2 regions of the Arthrobacter sp. AD-310 genome follow, and region 1 is predicted to be linked to the other one. Evidence: riboswitches for the same ligand, from Rfam matches in the RefSeq annotation. Region 1 holds a riboswitch; the other holds the start of a gene.
The links. Region 1 has a riboswitch for glycine ahead of gcvP (aminomethyl-transferring glycine dehydrogenase). Riboswitches for the same ligand answer to the same signal wherever they lie in the genome.
Positions count from the first base shown of each region.

Region 2: it holds a riboswitch for glycine, as region 1 does, so the genes downstream of both, gcvP (aminomethyl-transferring glycine dehydrogenase) here and gcvP (aminomethyl-transferring glycine dehydrogenase) in region 1, are expected to answer to the same signal.

Region 1 covers NZ_BAAHNO010000008.1:20,821-25,436, reverse strand. Annotated here, with positions in the region: gene gcvP (aminomethyl-transferring glycine dehydrogenase) at 1-2,280, opposite strand, end outside; glycine riboswitch at 2,473-2,569, opposite strand; gene ACYQ1Z_RS04970 (TetR/AcrR family transcriptional regulator) at 2,712-3,248, opposite strand; gene ACYQ1Z_RS04965 (MFS transporter) at 3,333-4,616, shown strand, end outside.
Region 2 covers NZ_BAAHNO010000047.1:415-5,030, reverse strand. Annotated here, with positions in the region: gene gcvP (aminomethyl-transferring glycine dehydrogenase) at 1-1,748, opposite strand, end outside; glycine riboswitch at 1,905-2,006, opposite strand; glycine riboswitch at 2,271-2,369, shown strand; glycine riboswitch at 2,371-2,473, shown strand; gene ACYQ1Z_RS19790 (amino acid permease) at 2,524-4,086, shown strand; gene purU (formyltetrahydrofolate deformylase) at 4,083-4,616, shown strand, end outside.

The DNA.
Region 1 (4,616 bases):
CTTTACGTAGGCCCAGGAGATCGGCAGGACACCGGCGGAGCCGAACCGCGACGCGGAGATCGGGACGTCCGTGGCGCCGGAGCCTGCCTTCCAGGTGGTGGCATCGCCGGGCATGAAGGGTGCCAGGTGCGCCTTGGCAGCAACGGGTCCGACGCCGGGTCCGCCGCCGCCGTGCGGGATGCAGAAGGTCTTGTGCAGGTTCAGGTGGGACACGTCGCCGCCGAACTTGCCCGGCTGCGCCAGCCCGACCAGGGCGTTGAGGTTGGCGCCGTCGACGTAGACCTGCCCGCCGGCGGCGTGGACGGCGTCGCAGATCTCTGTCACGTCGCCGTCGTACACGCCGTGGGTGGACGGGTAGGTGATCATGATGCAGGACAAGGCGTCCTTGTGGGCCTCGATCTTGGCCTGCAGGTCGGCGTGGTCGATGGTTCCGTCAGGTGCCGTGGCGACCACCACGACCTTCATGCCGGCCAGGACCGCGGAGGCGGCGTTGGTGCCGTGCGCCGAGGCCGGGATCAGGCAGATGTTGCGCTGTTCGTCCCCGCGGGAATGGTGGTAGCCGCGGATCGCCAGCAGGCCGGCGAGTTCGCCCTGGGATCCGGCGTTGGGCTGGATGGACACCTGGTCGTAGCCGGTGATCTCGGTCAGGTCAGCTTCCAGCCCGGCGATCAGTTCGCGCCAGCCCTCGGTCTGGGAGTCAGGTGCGAACGGGTGGATGGACGCGAATTCCGGCCAGGAGATGGCTTCCATCTCGGCGGTGGCGTTCAGCTTCATGGTGCAGGAGCCCAGCGGGATCATGGTCCGGTCCAGCGCCAGGTCCCGGTCGGAGAGCTTGCGGATGTAGCGCAGCAGCTGGGTCTCGGACCGGTGCGTGCTGAAAACCGGGTGCTGGAGGTAGTCGGAAGACCGTTCGACACCGGCTTCCAGGGCAAACTTCCCTTCGCCGGTGACGGTGGCACCGAAGATGCCAGCGACCTCGGCGACGATGGCCGCCGTCGTGGTTTCATCCAGGGAAATGCCCACGGTGTCGGCATCCACGAAGCGCAGGTTGATGCCGCGGGCCTCGGCGTCGGCGAGGATGACGGCCGCACGGCCGGGGACGCGGACGGTCAGGGTGTCAAAGAAGCTGGTGTGCAGGACGTCAGCCCCGGCGGCGGCAAGGGAAGCTGCCAGCGTGCGGGCGTGGCCGTGGGCGGTTTCGGCAATCGCCTTCAGGCCGTCCGGGCCGTGGTACACGGCGTACATGGAGGCCACGATCGCCAGCAGCGCCTGCGCGGTGCAGATGTTGGACGTCGCCTTCTCGCGGCGGATGTGCTGTTCGCGGGTCTGCAGCGCGAGGCGGTAGGCGGGGACACCGGCGTCGTCCTTGGAAACGCCCACCAGGCGGCCGGGCAGCGAACGCTCCAGGCCCTTTCGGACGGCCATGTACGCGGCGTGCGGGCCGCCGAAGAACAGCGGGACGCCAAAGCGCTGGGCGGAGCCGACCGCAATGTCCGCGCCCTGCTCACCCGGCGGCGTGATCAGGGTCAGCGCCAGCAGGTCCGCGGCAACGGTGACCAGGGCGCCACGTTCCTTGGCCTCAGCGATCACTCCGGACTGGTCCCAGACGCGTCCGGAAACACCGGGTTGCTGCAGCACGATGCCGTTGATGTCGCCCTCGGGCAGGCCCTGGGACAGGTCGGCGACCTCCACCTCGAAACCGAGCGCCTCAGCGCGGCCCTTCACGATCGCGATGGTCTGCGGAAGCACATCGATGTCCAGGACGGTCTTGCCGTCGGCGGCCGGCTTGGCCTTGTTGGCGCGGCGCATCAGCAGCACGGCTTCGGCGACGGCGGTGGCTTCGTCCAGCAGCGACGCGTTGGCGATGGGCAGTCCCACCAGGTCCTGGACCATGGTCTGGAAGTTCAGCAGCGCCTCGAGCCGGCCCTGTGAAATCTCCGGCTGGTACGGGGTGTAGGCGGTGTACCAGGCCGGGGACTCAAGGATGTTGCGGCGGATCACCGGCGGGGTCACGGTGTCGTAGTAGCCCTGCCCGATCAACTGCACGGCGGTCTTGTTCTTCCCGGCAATGCGGCGCAGCTCGGCAAGGACCTCAACCTCGCTAAGGGCGTCGGAGAGCCGAAGCGCGGTCTCCTGCCGGATGACCTTGGGAACGGCGGTGTCAACCAGGGAGTCGACGGTGTCGTAGCCGACGGCCTTGAGCATGGCGCTGACGTCCGCTTGGCGGCGTGCGCCGATATGGCGGTCTACGAAGGTGGTGGAGGCTGAACTAACCGACACGAAGGAACTCCAGGTACTCAGGCGGCGCAGGGTACGCCGCAGCGATTCGGGTTCCTCCCCGCTCTGTATTGGACCTGAGAGTTTCCGCGTGCCGGCCGTGGGCCGGGCTCCGCTTGCACCGTCGGTGAGCACAACAGTCCGGGATTCCGTGGGGATTCACCGGGCGGACTGCCTGCTGCTTTCCAGAGGTGCCTCGCCGCGGCGGTACATGGGCCTGTGAGATTCCTGGGGAGGATTTGCTCCTACGGCGCCTGCTGTACTTCCGGCAGAACTCTCCCGCCGCAGATCAAAGGCTATTCACTTGGATTGCGCGGAAGCCGGCAACGGCTCCCACAGCGATTAATTGTCCTACGCCCCCGGCCACGTAGCAAATGGTCGCCGGGCAAATGGCAGGCAACTGGTCGCCGGGCCATTGGCAGGCCCATGCAGGGCTACCGGCGCAGCCGTTCCAGGGCGGCCAGCAGGTCGTCCACGTCGGAGCCTGCACCGCCGGCCTGCGCGGGGCCTACGGAGAGCATGGCGTTGAAGTACAGGCCGTCGCCCATGTAGAGCACAGCCTTCGCCAGTGCAGGCCCCACGTCAGCGGCAATTTCGTCCAGCCAGCGCTGCTGGATGGCGGCGAACCGGCGCCGGGTCTCCTCGTGCGCCACCTCCGCCAGCCTGGTGGCAGCAACGATCACCCTGTCCAGCGGGGTGCCGGCCCACACGGAGGTGCGGATGAAATACGCGGCCGCACCTTCGTCCGCCCGGGCCATGGCATCGGCGTCTGCTCCAGCAAGCTGGTCCAGGCGGTCCAGGAGCACCTGGATCAGGGCTTCCTTGTTGGGAAAGTGGTAGAGGAGGCCGCCTTTCGAAACCCCGGCTTTTGCCGCGACAGCGTCCAGGGTCGCCGCCCGCTCCCCCACGTCGATGAGGAGGGCTTCAAAGGCGTCGAGGACAGCTTCACGCGCTACAGGTTTTCGGGGCATGCCTTCCATCATGCCTTCCCGGGCGGGCGGGACTTCACCCCCGGAGCATTTATAACTGTACCGTCTGGACGGTATAGTTATTTCATGACCACTTCCCCTTCCCGCACCCGGCACCCGGTTTCCCCCGCTGGCGCCTCCGGCATCCGCGCCTCCCGTCGGGACTGGCTCGCCTTGGGATTGCTGATGTTTCCGGTCCTGCTGGTCGCCGTGGACAACACAGCCCTGACGTTCGCCCTGCCGGCCATCGCCCGCGCGCTGGATCCCTCGGGCGTCCAGCTCCTGTGGATCGTCGACGCATACCCGCTGGTGCTGGCCGGCCTGCTGGTTTCCATGGGCAGCCTCGGGGACCGCATCGGCCGGCGCCGCCTGCTGCTGATTGGCAGTTTCGGCTTCGCTGCACTGTCGGCAGCCGCGGCGTTCGCCCCCACCGCGGAGTGGCTGATCGCCGGGCGGGCGTCGCTGGGGTTCTTCGGCGCAATGCTGATGCCCTCCACGCTGTCCCTGATCCGCAACATCTTCCCGCAACCCAACCGCCGCCGCCTCGCGGTGGGCATCTGGGCCGCAGGCTTCTCCGGCGGCGCAGCCCTCGGCCCAATCTTCGGCGGCTGGCTGGTCGAGCACTACTGGTGGGGCGCCGTCTTCCTCGTCGCCGTTCCCCTGATGCTGCCGCTCATGGCCCTGGGGCCGGCACTGATTCCCGAGTCCAGGGATCCCTCCCCCGGCAAGGTTGACGTCCCAAGCGTCCTGCTCTCACTGCTGGTGATGGTCCCCCTGGTCTACGGCATCAAGGAAATGGCAACGGAGGGGCCATCCCCTGCCGGCATCGCCACCGCGGCGTTCAGTGTGGCGATGGGGGCGGTGTTTGTCCGGCGCCAGCTGAAGCTGGAGCATCCGCTGCTCGACATGTCCCTGTTCCGGAACAGTGTGTTCAGCATGGCCATCACCGCCAATGTCCTGGCCCTGTTCTCCTTCAACGGCTTCATCCTTTTCCTGGCGCAGCACCTGCAGCTCCTCGAGGGGATGACTCCGTCGGCAGCGGGGGTTGCGATGATCCCGGCGCTTGCCGCCACGGTCGTGTCGGGACTTGCGGTGGTGCCGCTGGTGCGGCGGGTCCGCCCGGGATTCGTGGTGGGCGCCGGGCTCGCATTCAGCGCTGCGGGCTACAGCCTGGTCGCGTTTGGAAACCACGACGGCGGCCCCTCACTGCTGCTGGCCGCCCTGCTGGTCCTGGCGCTGGGAGTGGGCACGGCGGAGACCATTTCCAACGACCTCATCCTGGGTGCGGCCCCGCCGGAAAAGTCGGGCGCCGCGGCGGCGGTATCGGAGACCGGTTACGAGGTGGGCGCACTGCTGGGTACCGCAGTGTTG
Region 2 (4,616 bases), on a different contig from region 1:
TCGTCGCCGCGGGAATGGTGGTAGCCGCGGATCGCGAGCAGGCCGGCGAGTTCGCCCTGGGATCCGGCGTTGGGCTGGATGGACACCTGGTCGTAGCCGGTGATCTCGGTCAGGTCAGCTTCCAGCCCGGCGATCAGTTCGCGCCAGCCCTCGGTCTGGGAGTCCGGTGCGAACGGGTGGATGGAGGCGAACTCCGGCCAGGAGATGGCTTCCATCTCCACGGTGGCGTTCAGCTTCATGGTGCAGGAGCCCAGCGGGATCATGGTCCGGTCCAGCGCCAGGTCCCGGTCGGAGAGCTTGCGGATGTAGCGCAGCAACTGGGTCTCGGACCGGTGCGTGTTGAACACCGGGTGCTCCAGGTAGCCGGAGGTGCGCAGGGCGGATTCGGGCAGGTCGAAGCCCTTCGCGTCGCCTACCGGGCCGGCGCCAAAGGCGACGGCGACGGCGGACAGCGTTGCCGCCGTCGTCGTCTCATCAATGGAGACCCCCACGGTGTCGGCGTCGACGAAGCGCAGGTTGATGCCGCGGGCTTCCGCGGCGTTGATGACCTTGGCGGCCTTGCCCGGCACCCGCACGGTCAGGGTGTCGAAGAAGGAATCGGCGACCAGTTCGCGGCCCATCGCGGTGAGTGCGGTGGCCAGGACGCGTGCCTTGTGGTGGACGCCCTCGGCGATCGCCTTCAGGCCGTCCGGGCCGTGGTACACGGCGTAGAAGGAGGACACGATGGCCAGCAGCGCCTGGGCGGTGCAGATGTTTGAGGTGGCCTTCTCGCGGCGGATGTGCTGCTCGCGGGTTTGCAGGGCCAGGCGGTAGGCGGGGGCGCCGGCGTTGTCCTTGGAGACACCGACGATCCGGCCGGGAAGGGTGCGTTCCATACCTTTCTGGACGGCCATGTATGCGGCATGCGGGCCGCCGAAGAACAGCGGGACGCCGAAGCGCTGGGTGGAGCCGACGGCGATGTCGGCGCCCTGCTCGCCCGGCGGCGTGATGAGGGTAAGGGCCAGCAGGTCCGCGGCAACGGTGACCAGGGCGCCGCGGTCCTTGGCCTCAGCGATCACTCCGGACTGGTCCCAGACGCGTCCGGAAACACCGGGTTGCTGCAGCACGATGCCGTTGATGGCACCCTCGGGCAGGCCCTTGGACAGGTCGGCGACCTCCACTTCGAAGCCGAGCGCCTCGGCGCGGCCCTTCACGATGGCAATGGTCTGGGGCAGGCAGTCGGCGTCCAGGACCGTCTTGCCATCCTTCGCGGACTTGTCCTTGTTGGCCCGGCGCATCAGCAGCACGGCCTCGGCTACGGCAGTGGCTTCGTCCAGCAGGGAGGCGTTGGCCACCGGGAGGGCGGTGAGGTCCTGGACCATGGTCTGGAAGTTCAAAAGCGCCTCCAGCCGGCCCTGCGAAATCTCCGGCTGGTACGGGGTGTAGGCGGTGTACCAGGCGGGCGACTCAAGGATGTTCCGCCGGATCACGGCCGGGGTGACGGTGTCGTAGTAGCCCTGGCCGATCATCTGGACCGCGGTCTTGTTCTTGCCTGCGATCCGGCGCAGTTCGGCAAGGACCTCGACCTCGCTGAGGGCGTCGGAGAGGCGCAGCGCGGTTTCCTGCCGGATGGATGCGGGCACGGCCATGTCAACGAGGCCGTCCACGCTGTCGTAGCCGACGGCCTTGAGCATGGTGTCGACGTCGGCCTGCCGCCGGGCGCCGATATGGCGGTCAACAAAGGCTGTTGGGTGGGATTGAATCGTCATGAGGAACTCCGGGTCTTGGCCGGCCAGGGTGGCACGGCGTGGGATGGGTTCCTCCCCGCTCTGTATTGGACCTGAGAGATTCCGCGTGGCCTGCTGGTGGCAGGGGCCGCTTGCACCGTCGGTGAACCAGTAAAACCGGTTACTTTCCAGAGTTGCCTCGCCGTGACGGTACATGGGCCTGAGAGATTCCTGGGGAGGTTTTGCTCCTACGGCGCCTGCCCGGGTAATGGTCCGGGAGGGCTCTCCCGTCACAGCTCGAAAGGCTTATTCAAATGTGGGTGATTCGGCTCACAAGGTACAAGACTTTTCAACCAAAAAGCAAATCCGGGCCTTCGTGCGGCGGTGTGTCCGGGCCGGGCGATTTTGTGACACACGCGGCTTGACATGCCGGCGTGACGGGCAACACACTGATCCGGTGGCTGGCGCCGTTGCCGGCTGGCTCCACCGATTCGGAGCAGCCTCTGCGTGTCGATGGTCCTCCCGGGGACCGGGCCGGCCACCCCTCAACAATTGAAGAGCCTTTGACCTGCGGCGGGAGAGTCCTGCCCGGTACATTCAGCAGGCGCCGTAGGAGCAAACCCTCCCCAGGAAACTCTCAGGCACCCGTACCGCCGCGGAAAGGCAACTCTGGAAAGCAGCGAGGCACGGCCTGGCTCACCGACGGTGCAAGCATGTCCCGGCACAGGGCGTGCGGAATCTCTCAGGTCCAATACAGAGCGGGGAGGAACCGAATCCATGCGGCGCCACAGGTGCTGCTTGAACGATGGAGTTCCTCATGACGATTCACCCTCCTGCGTCCTCCGGCGGCCAGCCAGCCCGCGGCGCTGCCCCTGCCGCCTCCGGCCGGCCCAGCGAACCCCCGCACCTGGAGCGGCAGTTGAGCAACCGGCACATCCAGCTCATCGCCATTGGCGGGGCCATCGGCACCGGCCTGTTTATGGGCTCGGGGAAAACAATTTCCGCGGCCGGCCCGTCCGTGATCTTTGTCTACATGATCATCGGCTTCATGCTCTTTTTCGTCATGCGGGCCATGGGCGAACTGCTGCTGAGCAACCTGAACTACAAGTCCTTCAGCGACTTCGCGGCCGATCTCCTGGGGCCATGGGCCGGGTTCTTCACCGGCTGGACCTACTGGTTCTGCTGGGTCATCACCGGAATCGCGGACGTCATCGCCATTGCCGGCTACTCGCAGGAGCTCTGGCCGGGCCTTCCGTTGTGGATCCCCGGCCTTGCCACGGTAGCCATCCTGCTGCTGCTGAACCTCGCCACCGTGAAGGCCTTCGGCGAAACTGAATTCTGGTTCGCCCTGATCAAGATCGTCGCCATCGCAGCCCTGATCATCGTGGGCCTGGTCATGATCTTCACAGGTTTCCAGAGCGAGGCCGGGGCAGCCGGCTTCACCAACCTGTACAGCCACGGGGGCTGGTTCCCCAACGAATTCATGGGCTTCGTGGCCGGCTTCCAGATCGCCGTCTTCGCCTTCGTGGGCATCGAACTGGTGGGCACCACCGCCGCCGAGGCCAAGAACCCGGAGCGGAACCTGCCCAGGGCCATCAACGCCATCCCCATCCGCGTCCTGCTGTTCTACGTCGGGGCCCTAGTCATCCTCATGTCGGTCACCCCGTGGACCCAGTTCGCCGCGGGCCACAGCCCGTTTATTGGAATGTTCTCCCTGGCCGGACTCGGAGCGGCTGCCACGGTGGTCAACCTGGTGGTCCTCAGCTCCGCCATGTCCTCCGCCAACTCCGGCATCTATTCGACTTCCCGCATGGTCTTCGGCCTCGCCCAGGAGGGCGACGCCCCCGCCGTCTTCAGCCGCCTGTCCGCGAGGAAGGTGCCCAGCAACGCGCTGTTCCTCTCGTGCGTCCTGCTGCTCTCCGGCGTCGTTCTCATGTACGCGGGACAGGACGTGGGCAAGGCGTTCGAAATGGTCACCACCGTGTCCGCCGTCTGCTTCATCTTCGTCTGGTCCATCATCCTGGCCAGCTACATCGCGTTCCGGCGACGCCGCCCGCACCTGCATGCGGCGTCGAAGTTCAAGATGCCCGGCGGCATCCCTGCTGTATGGGCCGTGTTCGGGTTCTTCGGCTTCGTCCTCTGGGCGCTGACCACGCAGCCGGATACCCTTGCCGCCCTGCTGGTTACCCCTGTCTGGTTCCTCATCCTCGGAGTCGCCTGGGCTGTCCTGCGCCGCCGGCCCGCCCACCTCGCGCGCTTCGAGGTCTTCCGCGCAGAACTGCGGGCCGACCGGATTGCCGCCGATGGCAGGATCGCCGGCGGCAGCGCCGGCGATCCTGCAGGCGGTCCTGCGATCGAGAAGATGGAGGCGCGGAAGTGACCGTAGCGAAGACCCTCCCCGCACCCCGGCCGGCGGCGGGGGCCGGGGTGGACACCGAGTTCATCCTCACGTTCCACTGCCGCGACGCATTGGGGATAGTGCAGGCTGTAGCCGCCTTCCTCCTCAAGCAGGAGTGCTACATCGTCGACATCAAGCAGTTCGGGGACAAGGCCAGCGGCGAATTCTTCATGCGGGTCCACTTCAGTGCGGAGGAAGCATCCGACGGCGGCCTGTTGAGGGAGCGGTTCGGTCCCCTCGCCGGGGACTGGGGGATGCAGTGGCGGCTCGAGCCGCGCGGACGCCGCCGGAAAGTACTGGTGATGGTGTCCAAGTACGACCATTGCCTCCGGGACCTGCTGGCCCGGTCCCGCGACGGCGACCTGCCCGTGGAGATCGTCGCGGTGGTGTCCAACCACCCCGACAGCGCGGAACTGGCTGCCTGGCACGGGATCCCGTTCCATCACATCCCGGTGACGGCCGAAACCAAGCCCGAGGCCGAAGCGAAGCTGATGGAACTCGTGGACGGCCTG